DNA from 4 places in the Bradyrhizobium sp. CW1 genome. Region 2 is predicted to be linked to each of the others. Evidence: predicted binding sites of a transcription regulator. Region 2 holds the regulator's gene; each other region holds the start of a gene.
What was found. Region 2 encodes LexA, which represses DNA repair genes until DNA is damaged. Its sites were predicted from a motif close to TGTTCNNNNTGTGTTCNG; they were not measured.
Positions count from the first base shown of each region.

Region 1: IVB54_RS19360 (single-stranded DNA-binding protein) is a predicted target of LexA. The motif match lies at 2,263-2,280, and genes of this name have one in related genera.
Region 3: IVB54_RS28735 (DUF3072 domain-containing protein) is a predicted target of LexA. The motif match lies at 1,860-1,877, and genes of this name have one in related genera.
Region 4: IVB54_RS39370 (YifB family Mg chelatase-like AAA ATPase) is a predicted target of LexA. The motif match lies at 1,932-1,949, and genes of this name have one in related genera.

Region 1 is NZ_CP064684.1:3,950,546-3,954,416, reverse strand. It holds gene gyrA (DNA gyrase subunit A) at 1-1,231, opposite strand, end outside; gene IVB54_RS19360 (single-stranded DNA-binding protein) at 1,602-2,099, opposite strand; gene IVB54_RS19355 (outer membrane beta-barrel protein) at 2,559-3,341, shown strand; gene IVB54_RS19350 (outer membrane protein) at 3,572-3,871, shown strand, end outside.
Region 2 is NZ_CP064684.1:3,847,159-3,851,029, forward strand. It holds gene IVB54_RS18840 (ComEC/Rec2 family competence protein) at 1-258, shown strand, start outside; gene IVB54_RS18845 (hypothetical protein) at 397-831, opposite strand; gene lexA (transcriptional repressor LexA) at 1,326-2,027, opposite strand; gene glp (gephyrin-like molybdotransferase Glp) at 2,204-3,415, opposite strand; gene IVB54_RS18860 (hypothetical protein) at 3,654-3,845, opposite strand.
Region 3 is NZ_CP064684.1:5,896,714-5,900,584, reverse strand. It holds gene IVB54_RS28750 (Do family serine endopeptidase) at 1-577, shown strand, start outside; gene IVB54_RS28745 (hypothetical protein) at 845-1,219, shown strand; gene IVB54_RS28740 (DUF6496 domain-containing protein) at 1,226-1,543, opposite strand; gene IVB54_RS28735 (DUF3072 domain-containing protein) at 1,629-1,823, opposite strand; gene IVB54_RS28730 (hypothetical protein) at 1,939-2,160, shown strand; gene IVB54_RS28725 (hypothetical protein) at 2,176-2,388, shown strand; gene IVB54_RS28720 (hypothetical protein) at 2,519-2,767, opposite strand; gene IVB54_RS28715 (hypothetical protein) at 2,862-3,119, opposite strand; gene IVB54_RS28710 (hypothetical protein) at 3,258-3,479, shown strand; gene IVB54_RS28705 (HWE histidine kinase domain-containing protein) at 3,476-3,871, opposite strand, start outside.
Region 4 is NZ_CP064684.1:8,251,857-8,255,727, reverse strand. It holds gene IVB54_RS39375 (hypothetical protein) at 1-279, opposite strand, end outside; gene IVB54_RS39370 (YifB family Mg chelatase-like AAA ATPase) at 335-1,873, opposite strand; gene IVB54_RS39365 (PilZ domain-containing protein) at 2,102-2,347, shown strand; gene IVB54_RS39360 (tetratricopeptide repeat protein) at 2,428-3,213, shown strand; gene IVB54_RS39355 (AAA family ATPase) at 3,283-3,871, opposite strand, start outside.

The DNA of each region.
Region 1 (3,871 bases), 100 kb from region 2:
CGGGCGAGGTCCGGATGACGCGGATCATCTCGTCGATATTGGCGACTGCGATGGCGAGACCGACCAAAACATGGGCGCGATCTCGGGCCTTGGCGAGCAGGAACTTGGTGCGCCGCGTGACGACCCGCTCGCGGAAGTCGACGAAGATCGCCAGCAGGTCCTTCAGGTGCATGACCCGTGGACGGCCGCTGTCGAGCGCCACCATGTTGACGCCGAAGCTCGTCTGCAGCGGCGTGAACCTGTAGAGCTGATTGAGCACCACATCCGGCACGGCGTCGCGCTTCAATTCGATGACGACGCGGTAGCCGTCGCGATCGGATTCATCGCGCAGGTCGCCGATGCCTTCGATCTTCTTTTCCTTGACCAGCTCGGCGATGCGCTCGACCATCGTCGCCTTGTTCACCTGGTAGGGAATCTCGGTGATGATGATCGCCTCGCGCTCCTTGCGGATGGTCTCGATCGCGACCTTGCCGCGCATCATGACCGAGCCGCGGCCGAGGTGATAGGCGGCGCGGATGCCCTGCCGTCCGAGGATGACGCCGCCGGTCGGGAAGTCCGGTCCCGGCACGATGTTGATGAGCTCGTCGATGGTGAGCGCGGGGTTGTCGATCAGCGCGACGCAGGCGTCGATGACCTCGCCGAGATTGTGCGGCGGGATGTTGGTCGCCATGCCGACCGCGATGCCGCCGGCGCCGTTGACGAGAAGGTTCGGGAACTTGGCTGGCAAGACCGACGGTTCGGTCTCGTTGTTGTCGTAGTTCGGCTGGAAGTCGACCGTGTCCTTGTCGATGTCGGCCAGCAGAGCCAGCGCCGCCTTCGTCAATCGGGCTTCGGTATAACGATAGGCAGCCGGGGGATCGCCGTCGACCGAGCCGAAATTGCCCTGGCCGTCGATCAGCGGCACGCGCATGGAGAAGTCCTGCGCCATCCGGACCATGGCGTCGTAGATCGACTGGTCGCCATGCGGATGATATTTACCGATGACGTCACCGACCACGCGGGCGGACTTGACGTACTTCTTGTCCGGCGTGTGCCCCTGCTCGTTCATCGAGTACAGGATGCGGCGATGCACCGGCTTCAGGCCATCGCGGGCGTCAGGCAGCGCCCGCGCCACGATCACGCTCATGGCGTAGTCGAGATAGGACTTCTTCATCTCCTCGAAGATGGAGACGGGGCGAATATCCGAGGGTTGCGCCGGCTGGTCGCCGGGCTTGTCGTCGTCGTCAGCCAAGGGGAAATCCGGTGAGGTTTTATCTGGGAATCATATAGCGCATCGAGCCTCTGATAACCACCCTCGCGGCGTTCTGGGAAGCGCTTTTTCCGCCTATTTTTCCAACAACTTAAGCCCTTGCGAGCGGTGTCTCGGACAGCACTCGCATCGGCCTTGCAAAATCGCCGCTCACGCGTGGAAAACCGCGCGGTGAGCTTGCCGCGTCGGCGCGTTTGCCAAGCCGCAATCCGAGCTCACCCCAAACATGAAGCGGGCCCGGAAATGCCGAGCCCGTCCTGTCGATTAGTGGGATGTTCTGACATGAGATGAGAAGCGCCGCCCATCCGGCCGGGCGTCCGCATCAGGCGCCGCGTTCTTGGAGCGGAATCGCTCAGAACGGGATATCGTCGTCCATGTCGCTGTTGCGGCCACCGCCGCCGGCGGCAACAGGGCGCCGCGGCGTGCTGCTGACCGGACCGGAGGAGCCGAAATCGCCGCCCGGCTCGTCGCCGAAGCTGCCGCCTCCGCCACCGCCGCTACGACCGTCCAGCATCGTCAAGGTCGAGTTGAACCCCTGCAGCACGACTTCGGTCGAGTACTTTTCGACACCGCTCTGGTCGGTCCATTTGCGGGTCTGGAGCGCACCCTCGACGTAAATCTTGGCGCCCTTCTTCAGATACTGTTCGGCGACCTTGCAGAGCCCTTCATTGAAGATCACGACGCGGTGCCACTCGGTCTTTTCCTTGCGCTCGCCAGTCGCCTTGTCGCGCCACGTCTCCGAAGTCGCGACGCTCAGATTGGCGATCGGCCGCCCGTCCTGGGTGCGGCGGATTTCAGGATCCTTGCCGAGATTTCCAACCAGAATGACCTTGTTGACGCTTCCCGCCATCTCCGCTCTCCGCTCCGAATGCCACTGAATTCAAGAAGGCCGGTCCGCTCCCGCGTTCCGCCGTGCCTGTTGAGGCGACCCTATACGCTCGCCGAACACTTGCGGACGACGATCAGGCCGTCACCCTTCCGGTTATCCCCACATATAGCATCGACCTCCGGTTCGTTCCAGATTTGTTCTTGGCGAAGACAGATCTGAAGGCGTGGGATCGATCGGCCACATGTGTTGCGGAAAGGCACACGTCGATTGGAACCTTTGTAGGTTCCCAAAAATGGAAGAAAGAACTTAACATTCAGCAAGTTATGGGTACTCGCACTGCCCCGGTCTTGTTGCATTTGGGAGACGGACTCTGCCGCTCCGTAGAGCTACGGTTGCCTCGGACTTAGTTCATATGGGCCCTCGCGCCTGATCAGCCGCTTCGGGGAAATAAGAAGCGGACGAAACCTGGGGAGACTGGCAATGAATAAGCTTCTTATTTGTGCAATCGGTGCAGTGGCGATGGGCTTGTCGGCTCCCGCAAGCGCGGCGGACATGGCCGCGCGTCCCTACACCAAAGCCCCGCCGCCGGCGGTTGCCGCCATCTACGACTGGAGCGGCTTCTACATCGGCATCAACGGCGGCGGTGGCTCCAGCCACAAGTGCTGGGACTTCGTCACGCCCGCGACCGGCGTTCTCGTCGGCGAAGGCTGTCACAATGCAACAGGGGGCACCGTCGGCGGCCAGATCGGCTATCGCTGGCAGTCCGCCAATTGGGTGTTCGGTCTGGAAGGCCAGGGCAACTGGGCTGACTTCCGGGGCGACAACGTGAGCACCCTCTTCCCTGGTACCGCTTTGGTGACGGGTGATCGCAACCGTTCCCGCATCGACGCTTTCGGTCTCATCACCGGTCAGGTCGGTTACGCCTGGAACAACGTGCTGCTTTACGTGAAGGGCGGCGCCGCCGTCGTCGGTGACAAGTACGACATCTACGCTGCTGCGGGTACGCCCGGCGCGGGCGCGCTGCTGGCTTCGGCCCGGGAGACTCGCTGGGGTGGCACGGTCGGGGCCGGTCTGGAATTCGGCTTCGCCCCGAACTGGTCGCTGGGCTTTGAGTACGACCACATCTTCCTTGGCGATCGCACGATCGGCTTCACAACGCCCGCGGGTGCGGTATTCGGCAGCGACCGGATTCGCCAGGACGTAGACATGGGCCTGGTGCGCTTGAACTATCGCTGGGGCGGTCCGGCCATCGCAAGGTACTGATCGCGCTGGACATATCGCAATTCGAAGGCCGGCCTTGCGCCGGCCTTTTGCTGTGCAGTTCTCCAATATTAATCGGTCAATAACCGTTCCGTTTTCCGACCGTTGTTGCTTTTGAGTGACACAACTTGCGGCTTCACTGGTGTAAGTACGGCATCAGTTGGGCAAGTGAGTCCGATGCCCTCCCTATCGTGGAAGGCACAATCAGAAACTGGGACTGGGATTAGTTGAAAATGAAAAAGGTTTTGTTGGCTTCGGCCTGTTTGTTCGCTCTCGCCGCCCCGGCTTCGGCCGCTGATCTCGCGGCGCGCCCCTACACCAAGGCCCCGGTGGCCATGGCTTCGGTCTACAACTGGACCGGCTTCTACCTCGGTATCGTCGGTGGCGGCGCTTGGGAAAATTCCTCGACCGACCCGAAGATGAAGGGCGGCTTCGTCGGCGGTACTGCCGGCTACAACTGGCAGACCGGCAATGTCGTGCTCGGCGTCGAGGCCGATGGTTCCTGGGCTGATGTCAGCGCGTCGGTCACCGGC
Region 2 (3,871 bases):
ACGACTCGTCCCGCGCCGCCCGATTGCGCGGCGATGGTGGTCGATCGGCAGCGGCTCGCCAGCCAGAGCGCGCTGGCGCTGACGCAGCGTGGTGACGGTTTTGTGGTTCAGGCAGTGAGGGCGAGAGGCACGAGCCGCCCCTGGTTGCCGGCCGGCGCCGGCGAGGGTGATTTCGACGGCAGCCTCGCGCCAAAGTCGACCGCGCCTCGCATCAAGGACGCAACGCCGGCGGACACCGACCTGCAAGCCGACGATTGATCTGATGGTGCGGAGCAACGCAGTGGTTCGGTGCGTCCGTTCGGATTCGCGGGGCGCAAACCACACCATCTCGCCGGCCACGGCCGGCGATGGCGATTCAATCCTGACCTCCGACCTCGTAGCCGGAGGGCGGCTCTGTCAGCCGATCGGCAGGTGCGTGACGGTCGGCTGCCTGTCGGCGGTGATCTGCGCCTTGTGCTCGCGCTCGGTGACCGACTGAGTCACCGGCAGTTGCAGCACCGTCGCGCGCTGGCCTTCGACGAGCTGCGTCACCAGCACGTATTTGCCGTCGGGGAATTCGATCGCATCATGATGGCGGTCGGGAACGTGCGGATCGATCTTGCCGAACTTGCCGACGCGGGAATTGATGGTGCGCGTCCAGATCCAGCGATTGTCGTAGCGGACGTCGTCGGCGAAGGCGAGCTCCGTCCCCGGCAGCAGGCAGACGGCGACGGACGGATCGGCTGCAGAGGCGAAGCCGCGCGTCGAGGTGCCGCGGAAGCTTGTCGTGACGATCGTCTCGCCGACTTCGGCGGGGCGCGACGCGACGGCATGTAGGCTGTAGTCACACATCGGGTGCTCCTCATGCTGGGATAGCAACCCGCGTCTCTTATCGAGGCGCAGGCCTCTATCAGAGTGGAAGCACGAACGCTGTGCTTGGTTGTGGGCAAATCTGCGGCTGGCTTCCGCAAGCCGCGATCACATTATCTTTCCCGAATTCAATAGGAACAAAGCTCGCCGCGATGCATTCGGGAGGCGCGTACGCGAACATTGCCAACTTGGCTGCAACGGCCGAACTTGACCGCTGGTCGCTGTTTCCTCGAACAACCGAGCCGCGAAGCGGTGCTGCTTGAAGCGGTGCTGCTTCGTCGGCGTGGCGAGGAGCCAGCGTTGGAGGAGGGGCCGGATAGTCTGTGCAGAACCAGAAAGGCTATCCAGCCGGAGCGGACGATGATCCGCTCCAATCTCTGACCGGCGATGCCGATCGGAAGCGCGCGAGGCGCCAAGCACCTCCGGCATGAAGTGCTTCCGATATGAAGTACTGCCGATAGAAAGGACTCCCGGTATCAGTACTTCCGGTAAAGCCCGATCAGCTTGCCCTGAATCTTCACCCGGTTGGGCGGCAGGATGCGGACCTCATAGGCCGCGTTGGCGGGCTCGAGCGCGATCGAGGCGCCGCGACGGCGGAAGCGCTTCAGCGTCGCTTCCTCGTCGTCGATCAGCGCCACCACGATGTCGCCGGTATCGGCGCTCTCGTTGCGCTGGATCAGGGCCATGTCGCCGTCGAGAATGCCGGCTTCGACCATCGAGTCGCCGCGCACTTCCAGCGCGTAATGCTCGCCCGAGCCGAGCATGTCAGGCGGTACGCTGATAGTATGGCTGCGGGTCTGCAACGCCTCGATCGGCGTGCCGGCCGCGATGCGGCCCATCACCGGCACCGCGACGGGACGTTCGCCCTCGTCAGCGGGCAGGCTCGCGCTCGCACGCACCTTGCCGAGATTGCCCTCGATGACGCTCGGCGTGAAGCCGCGGCGGCTGCCAGCGGCTGCCTGGAGCTCCGGCAGCTTGATGACTTCAATCGCACGGGCGCGGTTGGGCAGGCGTCGGATGAAGCCACGCTCCTCGAGCGCCGTGATCAGGCGATGGATGCCCGACTTCGAGCGCAGATCGAGCGCATCCTTCATCTCGTCGAAGGAGGGCGGCACGCCGCTTTCCTTCAGACGTTCACTGATGAACCGCAGAAGCTCGTATTGTTTGCGCGTTAACATCTCGACCAAAGTCCCCCGGTTGATGTCGTCCGATTCCGAGACGCTGAATTCGGCCATAAGCCGCTGCATGCTCGAAACAAATCATGAACAGACACTATATGTTCGATACATGTTCCGCAACTGCTTAATTTACCGTGAACAGAGCAAAGTGCGCGGAACGCGCGTTGCGGGGGCGCTCAGACGGGGAGCCGCAACACTTCGCAAGCCGTGCCGGCTTCGGCCTTCGGCGCGAATGGTGCGCGGACGAGAAGTACCTGTGCTGCAGCGAGATTCGCAAGCAGCGAAGAGTCCTGATGATTGACGGGAACAACGACGCGTGTGCCATCGTCACGCTCCTCAAGATGCGCGCGCAGATAGTCCTCGCGCTGGTCGTTGGCGCCGACGTCGCGGCCGAGCACGGCGCGTTCACGGCGATGGTGAATCACTGAACGGCCCGACAGGGCGCGAATCAGCGGCACCATGAACAGGAAAGCGCACACGTAGGACGATACGGGATTGCCCGGCAGGCCGATCACACCCATTGCGCCGAGTCGCCCGTGCATCATCGGCTTGCCTGGCCGCATCGCGATCTTCCAGAACGCCATCGCGATGCCTTCGTCCCGCAGTGCCTGCTGGACCAGATCGTGGTCGCCGACCGATGCGCCGCCGGTCGTGATCAGGACGTCGGCGCCGCTCTCGCGGGCGCGGCGGATGCCGGCGGTGGTGGCCTCGAGCGTGTCGGCGGCAATACCGAGGTCGATGGTCTCGGCGCCCTCGCTGCGGGCGAGCGCGTGCAGGGCGTAGCCGTTGGAATAGACGATCTGGCCGTGGCCGGGCGTGGTGCCCGGCATCACCAGCTCGTCGCCGGTGGCGAGAATCGCGACCTTCGGACGCCTGACAACGGCAAGGTGCGGATGATTCATCCCGGCGGCGAGCGCGAGGTCTCGCTCGGTCAGACGGCTTCCCTTGCGCAGGAGCACGTCGCCCTCGCGGAAATCGACGCCGGCGGGGCGGATGTGCCGGCCGGCGATCGCGGCTTCCTTGATCGTGATGCGCTTGCCGGCGGCGACCGTGTCCTCCTGGATCACGACGGCGTCCGCGCCAAAGGGAATGACGCCGCCGGTGAAGATCCGCACGGCCTCGCCGGCTCCGACCGTCCCCTCGAACGGTCGGCCCGCTGCGACTTCGCCGATGACGGTGAGCTCCGAATCGATCGTCGCGGCGTCGGCCGCGCGCACCGCGTAGCCGTCCATCGCCGACATCGCTTGCGGCGGCTGCGTGCGCCGCGCCACGACGTCACGCGCGAGCACGCGATGGTAGGCCTCGTCGAGGGAAATCATTTCTTCCGGCAGCGGCTCTGCACCCGCCAGCACCGCGGCAAGCGCGTCAGAAACCGGCATCAAGGCCACGGCGAAAACTCCTGCTCGGCACGTTCGGGCGAATGTTCCGCACGTCTTCTAGCCGAGCGCAGGCGCAGAGGCAAAAGCGGCTGAGCAGGCACAGTCATCCCGCCCCTTCACATTGTTCCGGAAGGCAGGATCAAGCGCGTCGCGGCATGATCCGAAGGAGGTCACAGATCGGCAGGAGAGTGGTCATGGAAGCGACGAAAATCATGGCAAGGCGAGAACGCGCCATGGCCTGAATCGATCAGCTCCCTGCCTGCCCGGGAGTTACGTCGGGCGCCTTGGATCCCTGATCCTTGTCGGGCAGCGGGTCGGCTTGGGATTTCAGGTCGGCGGCCTTGCTCACAAGCTTGGCGGAAAGGTCCGAATCTGAAGTTGTCCTCGCGAATTCAAGAAGAAGAGAGGCCTGCTTGGTGAGGTAGGTTTTGCCCAGCACGATGATGCATCCGTCCGTAGAAGTCC
Region 3 (3,871 bases), 2.0 Mb from region 2:
CGCCGACAGTCTCGGCCTCAAGGAGGCGCGCGGTGCGATCGTTGACAATCCGCAGGACGGCAGCCCGGCGGCGAAGGCGGGCATCGAGGCGGGCGACGTCATCACCGCCGTCAATGGCACCGCGATCAAGGATTCCCGCGATCTCGCCCGCACCATCGCCACCCTGGCGCCGGGCACGTCCGTGAAGCTCGATGTCGTCCACAAAGGCGACAGCAAGACGGTGACACTGGCGCTTGGCGAGTTGCCGAACGAGCGGCAGGCTAGAGCCGACGAGGGCAAGTCTCAGCCAGATGCCGGCATGCCGCCGCGTCTCGGGCTCAGCCTGGCTCCGGCCGGCGACGTGCAGGGCGCCGGCCAGAAGGGCGTCGTCGTCACTGAAGTCGATCCGCAAGGCCCGGCCGCGCAACGCGGCATCCAGACCGGCGACGTCATCCTCAACGTGGGCGGCAAGGCCGTCGCCAATATCGGCGATGTCCGTTCGGAGCTGGCGCAAGCGAAATCGTCCGGCAAGCGCAGCGTGCTGCTGCAGGTCAGAAGCGCGCAGACGACCCGGTTCGTGGCGGTGCCGCTCGCATAAGGCGAACGTCGATCGGCGCAACTCCAAAAAGGCGGCCTTCGGGCCGCCTTTCCCGTTCGCCTTCAGGATTTCCGCACATCGCCGATAACATTCTCGTTAACGGCAGGGAGGATGACCCGGTTTCGTCCGAAAAAGCCGTGTTCGCTCATCACAATTGCGGATCTCGTACGGACTCGGCGGCAATGAAGCCGCCGACGATTGCAAGCGTGGAACTTCGAACTTGCCGCCGCTGAGCCGGCCGGCAATTCGTATTTGATCGGTGCCGACATGGATCGATTGAAGCTCTCGCTGAGAAGTGCGCTGCTTGTGGCGCCGTTGGTAGCGCCACTCGTGCTATGGGGTGGAAACGCTCTCGGGCGCGACGACGGCCGCTACGCGGACTCACCTCTCAAGCCGTGGTTCGACGGCCTGCGCAGCCATCTCGGTCCGTGCTGCTCGGATGCGGATGGGTTTGCGGTCGCCGATCCCGATTGGGACTCGCACAATGGACATTACCGCGTGCGGCTCGACGGCGAGTGGGTCGAGGTACCGGACGAAGCCGTGATCACCGAGCCGAACCGGGCCGGCCGCACCATGGTGTGGCCGGTGAAGACCGCGTTCGGCGTTTCGATCCGCTGCTTCATGCCGGGCAGCATGATCTGACTGAGGTCAGCGCGACCGTTTGGAGGATTTGCGCTTCGACGTCTTCTTCGAACTCTTTCTCGAAGTCTTCTTGGATGTTTTCCGAGATGTCTTCTTTGACGTCTTCTTGGACGTCTTTCGTTTCGCGGCCTTCTTCGGGACCTTCTTGCCCTTCTTGCGCGCTTTCGACAGGCCGATCGCGATTGCCTGCTTGCGGCTCTTCACGCGTCCGCCTCGACCGCCCGGTCCGCTTTTCGCGGTCCCCTTCTTGTAGCGCTTCATCTCGCCTTCGACATCGCTGCCGGAGCTGCGCGAGTAGCGGCGCTTCTTTGCCTTGCGTGCCATGCATGTTCTCCCTTGGCCTGGGAAAACAATCCGGGACAGGCATGGTTCCGAAAGCGCAAGCAACGTTCCGGATGGGCGACCTAGCCTAGAACGAATCCGCCAGCTCGATCTCCGCTTCCAGCACCTGAATGCGCCGTGCTGCCTCGCTGGAGGACAGATCCCGCGCGTATTGCGCGGGCTGATACGCCTCTTCGCTCAGCCGTTTCAGCCGGAGGCCCTGCGCCCGCGTCATCTGCTCGGTGAGGAAAGACTTGGCATCGTATTTACCTTGAACCTGCATGTCGCTTCTCCCTTCTGAAATCGTGACTTGACTATATGTTCTTATTTTGTTCTAACAAGTCATGGACAACAAAATTAATGAAATTCGACGTAAAATCAGCGCCTTGAGGCTGGAAATGGCCGATGTCGAGGCGGCCGTACGCGAGCTTGTCGAGCGCGATCGGGACTGCACGGAGAAGGCCCTGGCGCAGATGGATCTGCGCCGGAAAATCAATCTGCTGATCGGCGAATGGAAGGCTGCAGGTGGCGGCGATGTCCTGCCGAATGTCCGCGATAGGATGCGCCTTCGTTCCGCGAAGACATCAGGTAGTCCTCTGCGCGTGATCGCGCGCCGCTGAGAGCCTTGGGAGCGCATGGTGGAGGAAGATCCGGATGCATACCGGATTCTAAAGCTGCGCGCCGAGATTCTCGAACTGGGCTCTGCCATCCGGCAGCTGCAACGCGAGGGGCTCGACGACGCCGCGGCCCAGCTCTTGATCGCGCGCAAGCGCGCACGACTCGACCATCTGGTGAAGTCAGATCCTGCAGGCGTTCATCCTGACATCCTGGGCAGCCATCGTAGCTGAAGCCTACGCGCAACGCGAGGTGCGGGGCTCGTCGATACCGCATGTTGACGAAGCGGCCCGAGAGAAGTCTGTTCGAATACCAAAGCAAGAGGCCCCGCGATCGCGGGGCCTTCGTGTTTTCGACGAACGCCTACTTGGTGTTGCTCATGCCGGCTTTGTTGTTCGTCATGGTGCCGCCCTGGTCGGAGCCGGGGCCGGAGCCGCCCTGACCGGAGGGATCAGCACCCTTGGAGGACTTGGTGTTGGCGCCCGTGGTGGTCTGCGACGATGACATCGATGATCCGTGTTTTGCCTTGTGCGACTTGGCCTGCACGGCGAACGGTGCAGCGGCGAGGCCGGTTGCCAACATCACGGCAAGAGCGAGCTTGGTGGTCTTCATCTGCGGGAACTCCCTGAGTTGAATTGACGCAGGCAGCCAACTGCCATTCGTCGCAGGAGTTCCGAACAAAGAATTCCGGTAAAGCACGCATAGTTCAAGATTGCTTGTCCTCGGCCAGGATGAAAACGACGCCGGTCAGTGTCGCGCCGATCGCGAACGTCGTCACCAAGGTGAGGGCGAAAACGACAACGGCCTGCCTTCCGCCGTGACTCAGCAAATTGGCGACGCCGGGATTGGACAGCACGAGCAAGAGGCTGAAAGCGAGTCCCAAGGCTGCGCCCATCATCGCGTGCGTCATCAGCTTGACGAGCCCGCTGGGAGAGATCAGGTCAGACGACTTCTTCGCGCGCATGGAACTCTATCCCAATCTCGCATGCAACGCCTGCGACACGCGCCGGTTCCACCCGCATGAAGGAATTGTCATCGTCCGCTTCATCCGACGTTCATGCCGGGTGGGCGAGAATGACCGCGCAACACGGGAACATTCGATATGGGTAAGGTGGTCTTTCTCTATCGCTCTCTGGCTTATCGTAATGCCGCTGCGGACATCCTCCGCAAAGCGCGCAAGCTGCCCCGCGGCGCGGAGCGAAGCGCGGCGTGCCGCTATGCCAAGGCTCTGCGCGATCTCGCCCAAACAGAAGCCTGGCTCGAAGGACGGGTCGCGCGCGAGCCGCAAACGACGCAGCGCAGGAAGAGTGCGGCCTCCGGTTAGCCGGAAGCGCGCTGCAATTCGGCGGAGCTGGCGGCTTCGAAGTTGCCGGGCGCGGTCGTCGCGGCAGTCTTGCGGACCAACGGCACCTCGAGCCGGCACAGCAGACCCTCGGCGCGCCAATCGAATCGCGCCTGCCCGCCGAGCTGGGACTCGACGCTCGCAAGCAGGCTCCGCGTACCAAAGCCGCGGGATTTCGGCGTCATGACGAGCGGGCCGCCGGATTCCTCCCAGGTCAGCGTGAGCAGCTCGTCCTCGACCTGCCAGCCGATTGCGAGCCGTCCCTTCCGCGTCGAGAGCGCGCCATATTTCGCCGAGTTGGTGAAAAGCTCATGCAGCGCCAGCGCCAGCGTCTGGGCGGTTGCCGGCAGCAACTGAACTTCCGACCCCGCCAA
Region 4 (3,871 bases), 3.9 Mb from region 2:
GCTGATCGCCCACAGCGCCGCCCAGGCACCCCACCTGTTCCTGACCTCGATCTCGACGGTTTGGCCGGGAGTGGTGCGAACGACGAGCGGCTGGCTCCTGCCCCAATCAATGGTCGCCTCGATCGTGCAGGCGCCGGCCGGCAGCGTGATCTCCAACACGCCGTTGCGCGCAAGCTTCCCAACGCTGGTCCCGTTGACCCACAGCTCGTATGACCTCAGCCAATCAGCGTATTGGGACGCACGAACAAATCTGATGGTGCAGGCATTGGCGTCGGTCATAGCTTCACTCTCGGGGAACGTGCTGTTCGTCAGGAAGATGCCGCGGGCGTATCGGTCAGGCGATCTGGCGCACATCCTCCGCGAGTGCGCGGTAGGACAAGGCCTCGGCGAGATGCAGCCGGCCGATCCTGTCCGCATGATCGAGATCGGCCAGCGTGCGCGCCACCCGCAACACGCGGTGATAGCCGCGCGCCGACAGCCGCATGGTCTCGGCGGCGTCGCGCAGCAGCTTCTGGCCTTGCGCATCCGGTTTGGCAATCTCCTCCAGCACCGAGGCCGGCGCTTCGGCATTGGTGCGAACCTTCGGCAGGCCGGCGTCCGCGTAGCGGGCGAGCTGGATATCCCGCGCCGCCGCCACGCGCGCGGCGACTTCGGCCGAGCCCTCTGCGGGCGGCGGCAGGATCAAATCGGCCGCGGTCACCGCGGGAACCTCGATGCGCAAATCGATGCGGTCCATCAGCGGCCCCGAGATGCGGGCCTGGTAGTCGCCCGTGCAGCGATCGATGCGGCCGCGCTTGCAGGCATAGCCGGGCTCGAACGCATTGCCGCAGCGGCAGGGATTCATCGCCGCGACCAGCATGAAGCGTGCGGGATAGGTGACGCGGTGATTGGCGCGGGACACCGAGACCTCGCCGTTCTCCAGCGGCTGGCGCAGCGAATCCAGCACGCGCGGATCGAATTCGGGGAGCTCGTCGAGGAACAGCACGCCCTGATGCGCGAGCGAGATCTCGCCGGGCCGGGCGCGCATGCCGCCGCCGGTGAGCGCAGCCATGCTGGCGGAATGATGCGGCGAGCGAAACGGCCGCCGCGCCGTCAGTGCGCCGCCCTCGATCTCGCCGGCAACAGAGGCGATCATCGAGACCTCGAGCAACTCGCCCGGTGACAGCGGCGGCAGGATCGAGGGCAGGCGTGCCGCCAGCATCGATTTGCCGGCGCCGGGCGCGCCGATCATCAGCAGGTGATGGCCGCCGGCGGCCGCGATCTCCAGCGCCCGCTTGGCGCTCTCCTGGCCCTTGATGTCGCGCAGGTCGAGCGGCGAGCTTGCTGCTTCATGCACCTTCGGCACAGGCCGCGACAGCACCTGCGTTCCCTTGAAATGGTTGGCTATCTGGATCAGCGAACTTGCGGCGATGATCTGGATGTCCGGACTCGCCCATGCCGCTTCCGAGCCGCAAGCCGCCGGACAAATCAGCCCCTCCTCGCGCACATTGGCGCCGATCGCGGCGGGAAGAACACCGGCCACCGGCGCGATCGATCCGTCGAGGCCAAGCTCGCCCAGAACGGTGAAGCCGGACAGCGCATCCGGAGGGATCGCGCCGATCGCCCCCATCAGGCCGAGCGCGATCGGCAGGTCATAATGGCTGCCCTCCTTGGGCAAATCGGCGGGCGCGAGATTGACGGTGATCCGCCGCGCCGGCAGCGCCAGCCCCGAGGCGATCAGCGCCGAGCGGACCCGCTCGCGCGCCTCCGACACCGCCTTGTCCGGGAGACCGACGATCGCGAAGGCCGGCAGACCGGGCGCGACCTGCACCTGCACGTCGACCGCGCGGGCCTCGATCCCCTCAAAGGCGACGGTAGAAACCCGCTGAACCATGCCCGAACCAGCCTGCCCTTTTGCACAATTAGGGGTAGCAGAGCGGGCCAATTCTTGCAAGAACAATACAGGAACGGGTCGAGGGGCGCCGGAAGGTCCTAACCAATCGTAAACACGACGAAGACACTACGCCTCGAATGCAAGCTGCTCTGCTCAGCACATTCCAACGAATGTCCGCTACTCCTAGGGGTGCGGGATGGGCCGTGGTCTAACGGGTGAACAATTCAAATGCTTGCAAATCGCCGGAGAAGCGAACGACGGATGTGCACGCGGCTCGCCAAGATTCATTTTGGCGCGGGTTCGCTGCCGCGGGACTGCACGATCACGGATATTTCGGATGGCGGCGTGAAAGTCGTGGCGGAATTTCTGGAAGTGCCGCCGCAATTCACCATCATCTTCGCGCCCGACTATTCCCGGCAGTGCCGCCTGCGCTGGCGCATCGGCTGCGAGTTCGGCGCTGAATTCACCGACTGAGCTTTCGGAAGCGCCCCGCCTTAACGGGACTTTAGCGTTAATCGGTAAGCATCTCTGATCAGTCGCCGAGTGATCAGAGTATGTCCAAGCGTTTGTCCGTCGCCTCTCTTCCGGCGAGATATCTGTTTTCCGCGCTTCTGATCCTGGCCCTCGGCGGCTGTCAGACAACCGGCATCGAGGACATCACCGGCGCGCTCGGCGGAAAGTCGGACACGGCTGGCAGGGCCGAGGCCAAGCCGGACGTGAAGCCGGACATGGATGCGCTGCGCGAGCGCTATCGCGCCAAGCCTGGCGATCCCAACGTCGCGCTCGAATACGGCAAGGCGTTGCGCCAGACCGGCCAGCGCGCGCAGGCGCTCGCGGTGCTGGAGCAGGCCGTGCTCGCCCATTCCAGCAACAAGGCGCTGCTCGCCGGCTACGGCCGTGCGCTCGCCGACAGCGGCAGTTTCCAGCAGGCGTTCGACGTCCTCGGCCGCGCGCATTCGCCCGAGGATCCCGACTGGCATATCCTGTCGGCGCAAGGCGCCGCGCTCGATCAGCTCGGTCGCAACGAGGAGGCGCAGCAATATTACGCCGCCGCGCTGAAGATCGTGCCGGACGAGCCGTCGGTGCTGTCCAATCTCGGACTGTCCTACATGCTGCAGAACAATCTGCCGCGGGCTGAGGAAACGATGCGCCGGGCGCACGAGCGCAATCCCGCCGATTTCCGCGTGCGCGCCAATCTCGCGCTCGTGCTGGGACTCGAAGGAAAGCAGGCCGAGGCCGAAGCCATCGTGAAGGCGGACCTGCCGCCGGATCAGGCGGCGGCCAAGGTCACGGCGCTGCGGCAGTTGCTGGTGAAGAAGCAGCAGCGGGCGGAGAAGTAACTCGCTCGCGCGCGTCAGGATGCCGTGTCAGGAAGCCTTGGTCCGAACGCCTTGCTCAGAACGCCTTGCTCAGGATGCCTTGCGATGCGGGGCTGACCCGCGACCCGACCTGCCCTTCAGCTTCTTCAGCAGCGGCCCGAGCAGCGAGCGCTTCGGCTTCTTCACTTCGCCCCGCCCGGCGAGGCGGTTCGCCATGTTCTGGAACAGCTCGGTGGTGCGGTGGCTCTTGGAGACCTCCGCGATCATCTGGCCGTTGTTGGCCGCGGTCGAGAACAGCTTCGAATCGAACGGGATCACCGCGATCGGCTGGCTCTCCATGGTCTTGGCGAAGGCCTTGACCTCGATCTCCGCCCGCTTGGGCATGCCGACCTGGTTGATGCAGTAGAGCGGCGGCCGGTCGTTCGGCCGCGCCGCCTTCAAGACGTTCAGCATGTTCTTGGTGTTGCGCAGGTTCGCAAGATCGGGCTCGGCCACGATGACGATGTCGTCCGCGTTGACCAGCGCGCGACGGGTCCAGCCCGACCATTGATGGGGAACATCGAGCACGATGCAGGGCGTGGTCATGCGCAGCGTGTCGAACACCGCGTCAAAGGCCTCCGCGCCGAAATCGTAGACGCGGTCAAGGGTGGCGGGCGCAGCAAGCAGGCTGAGACGCTCG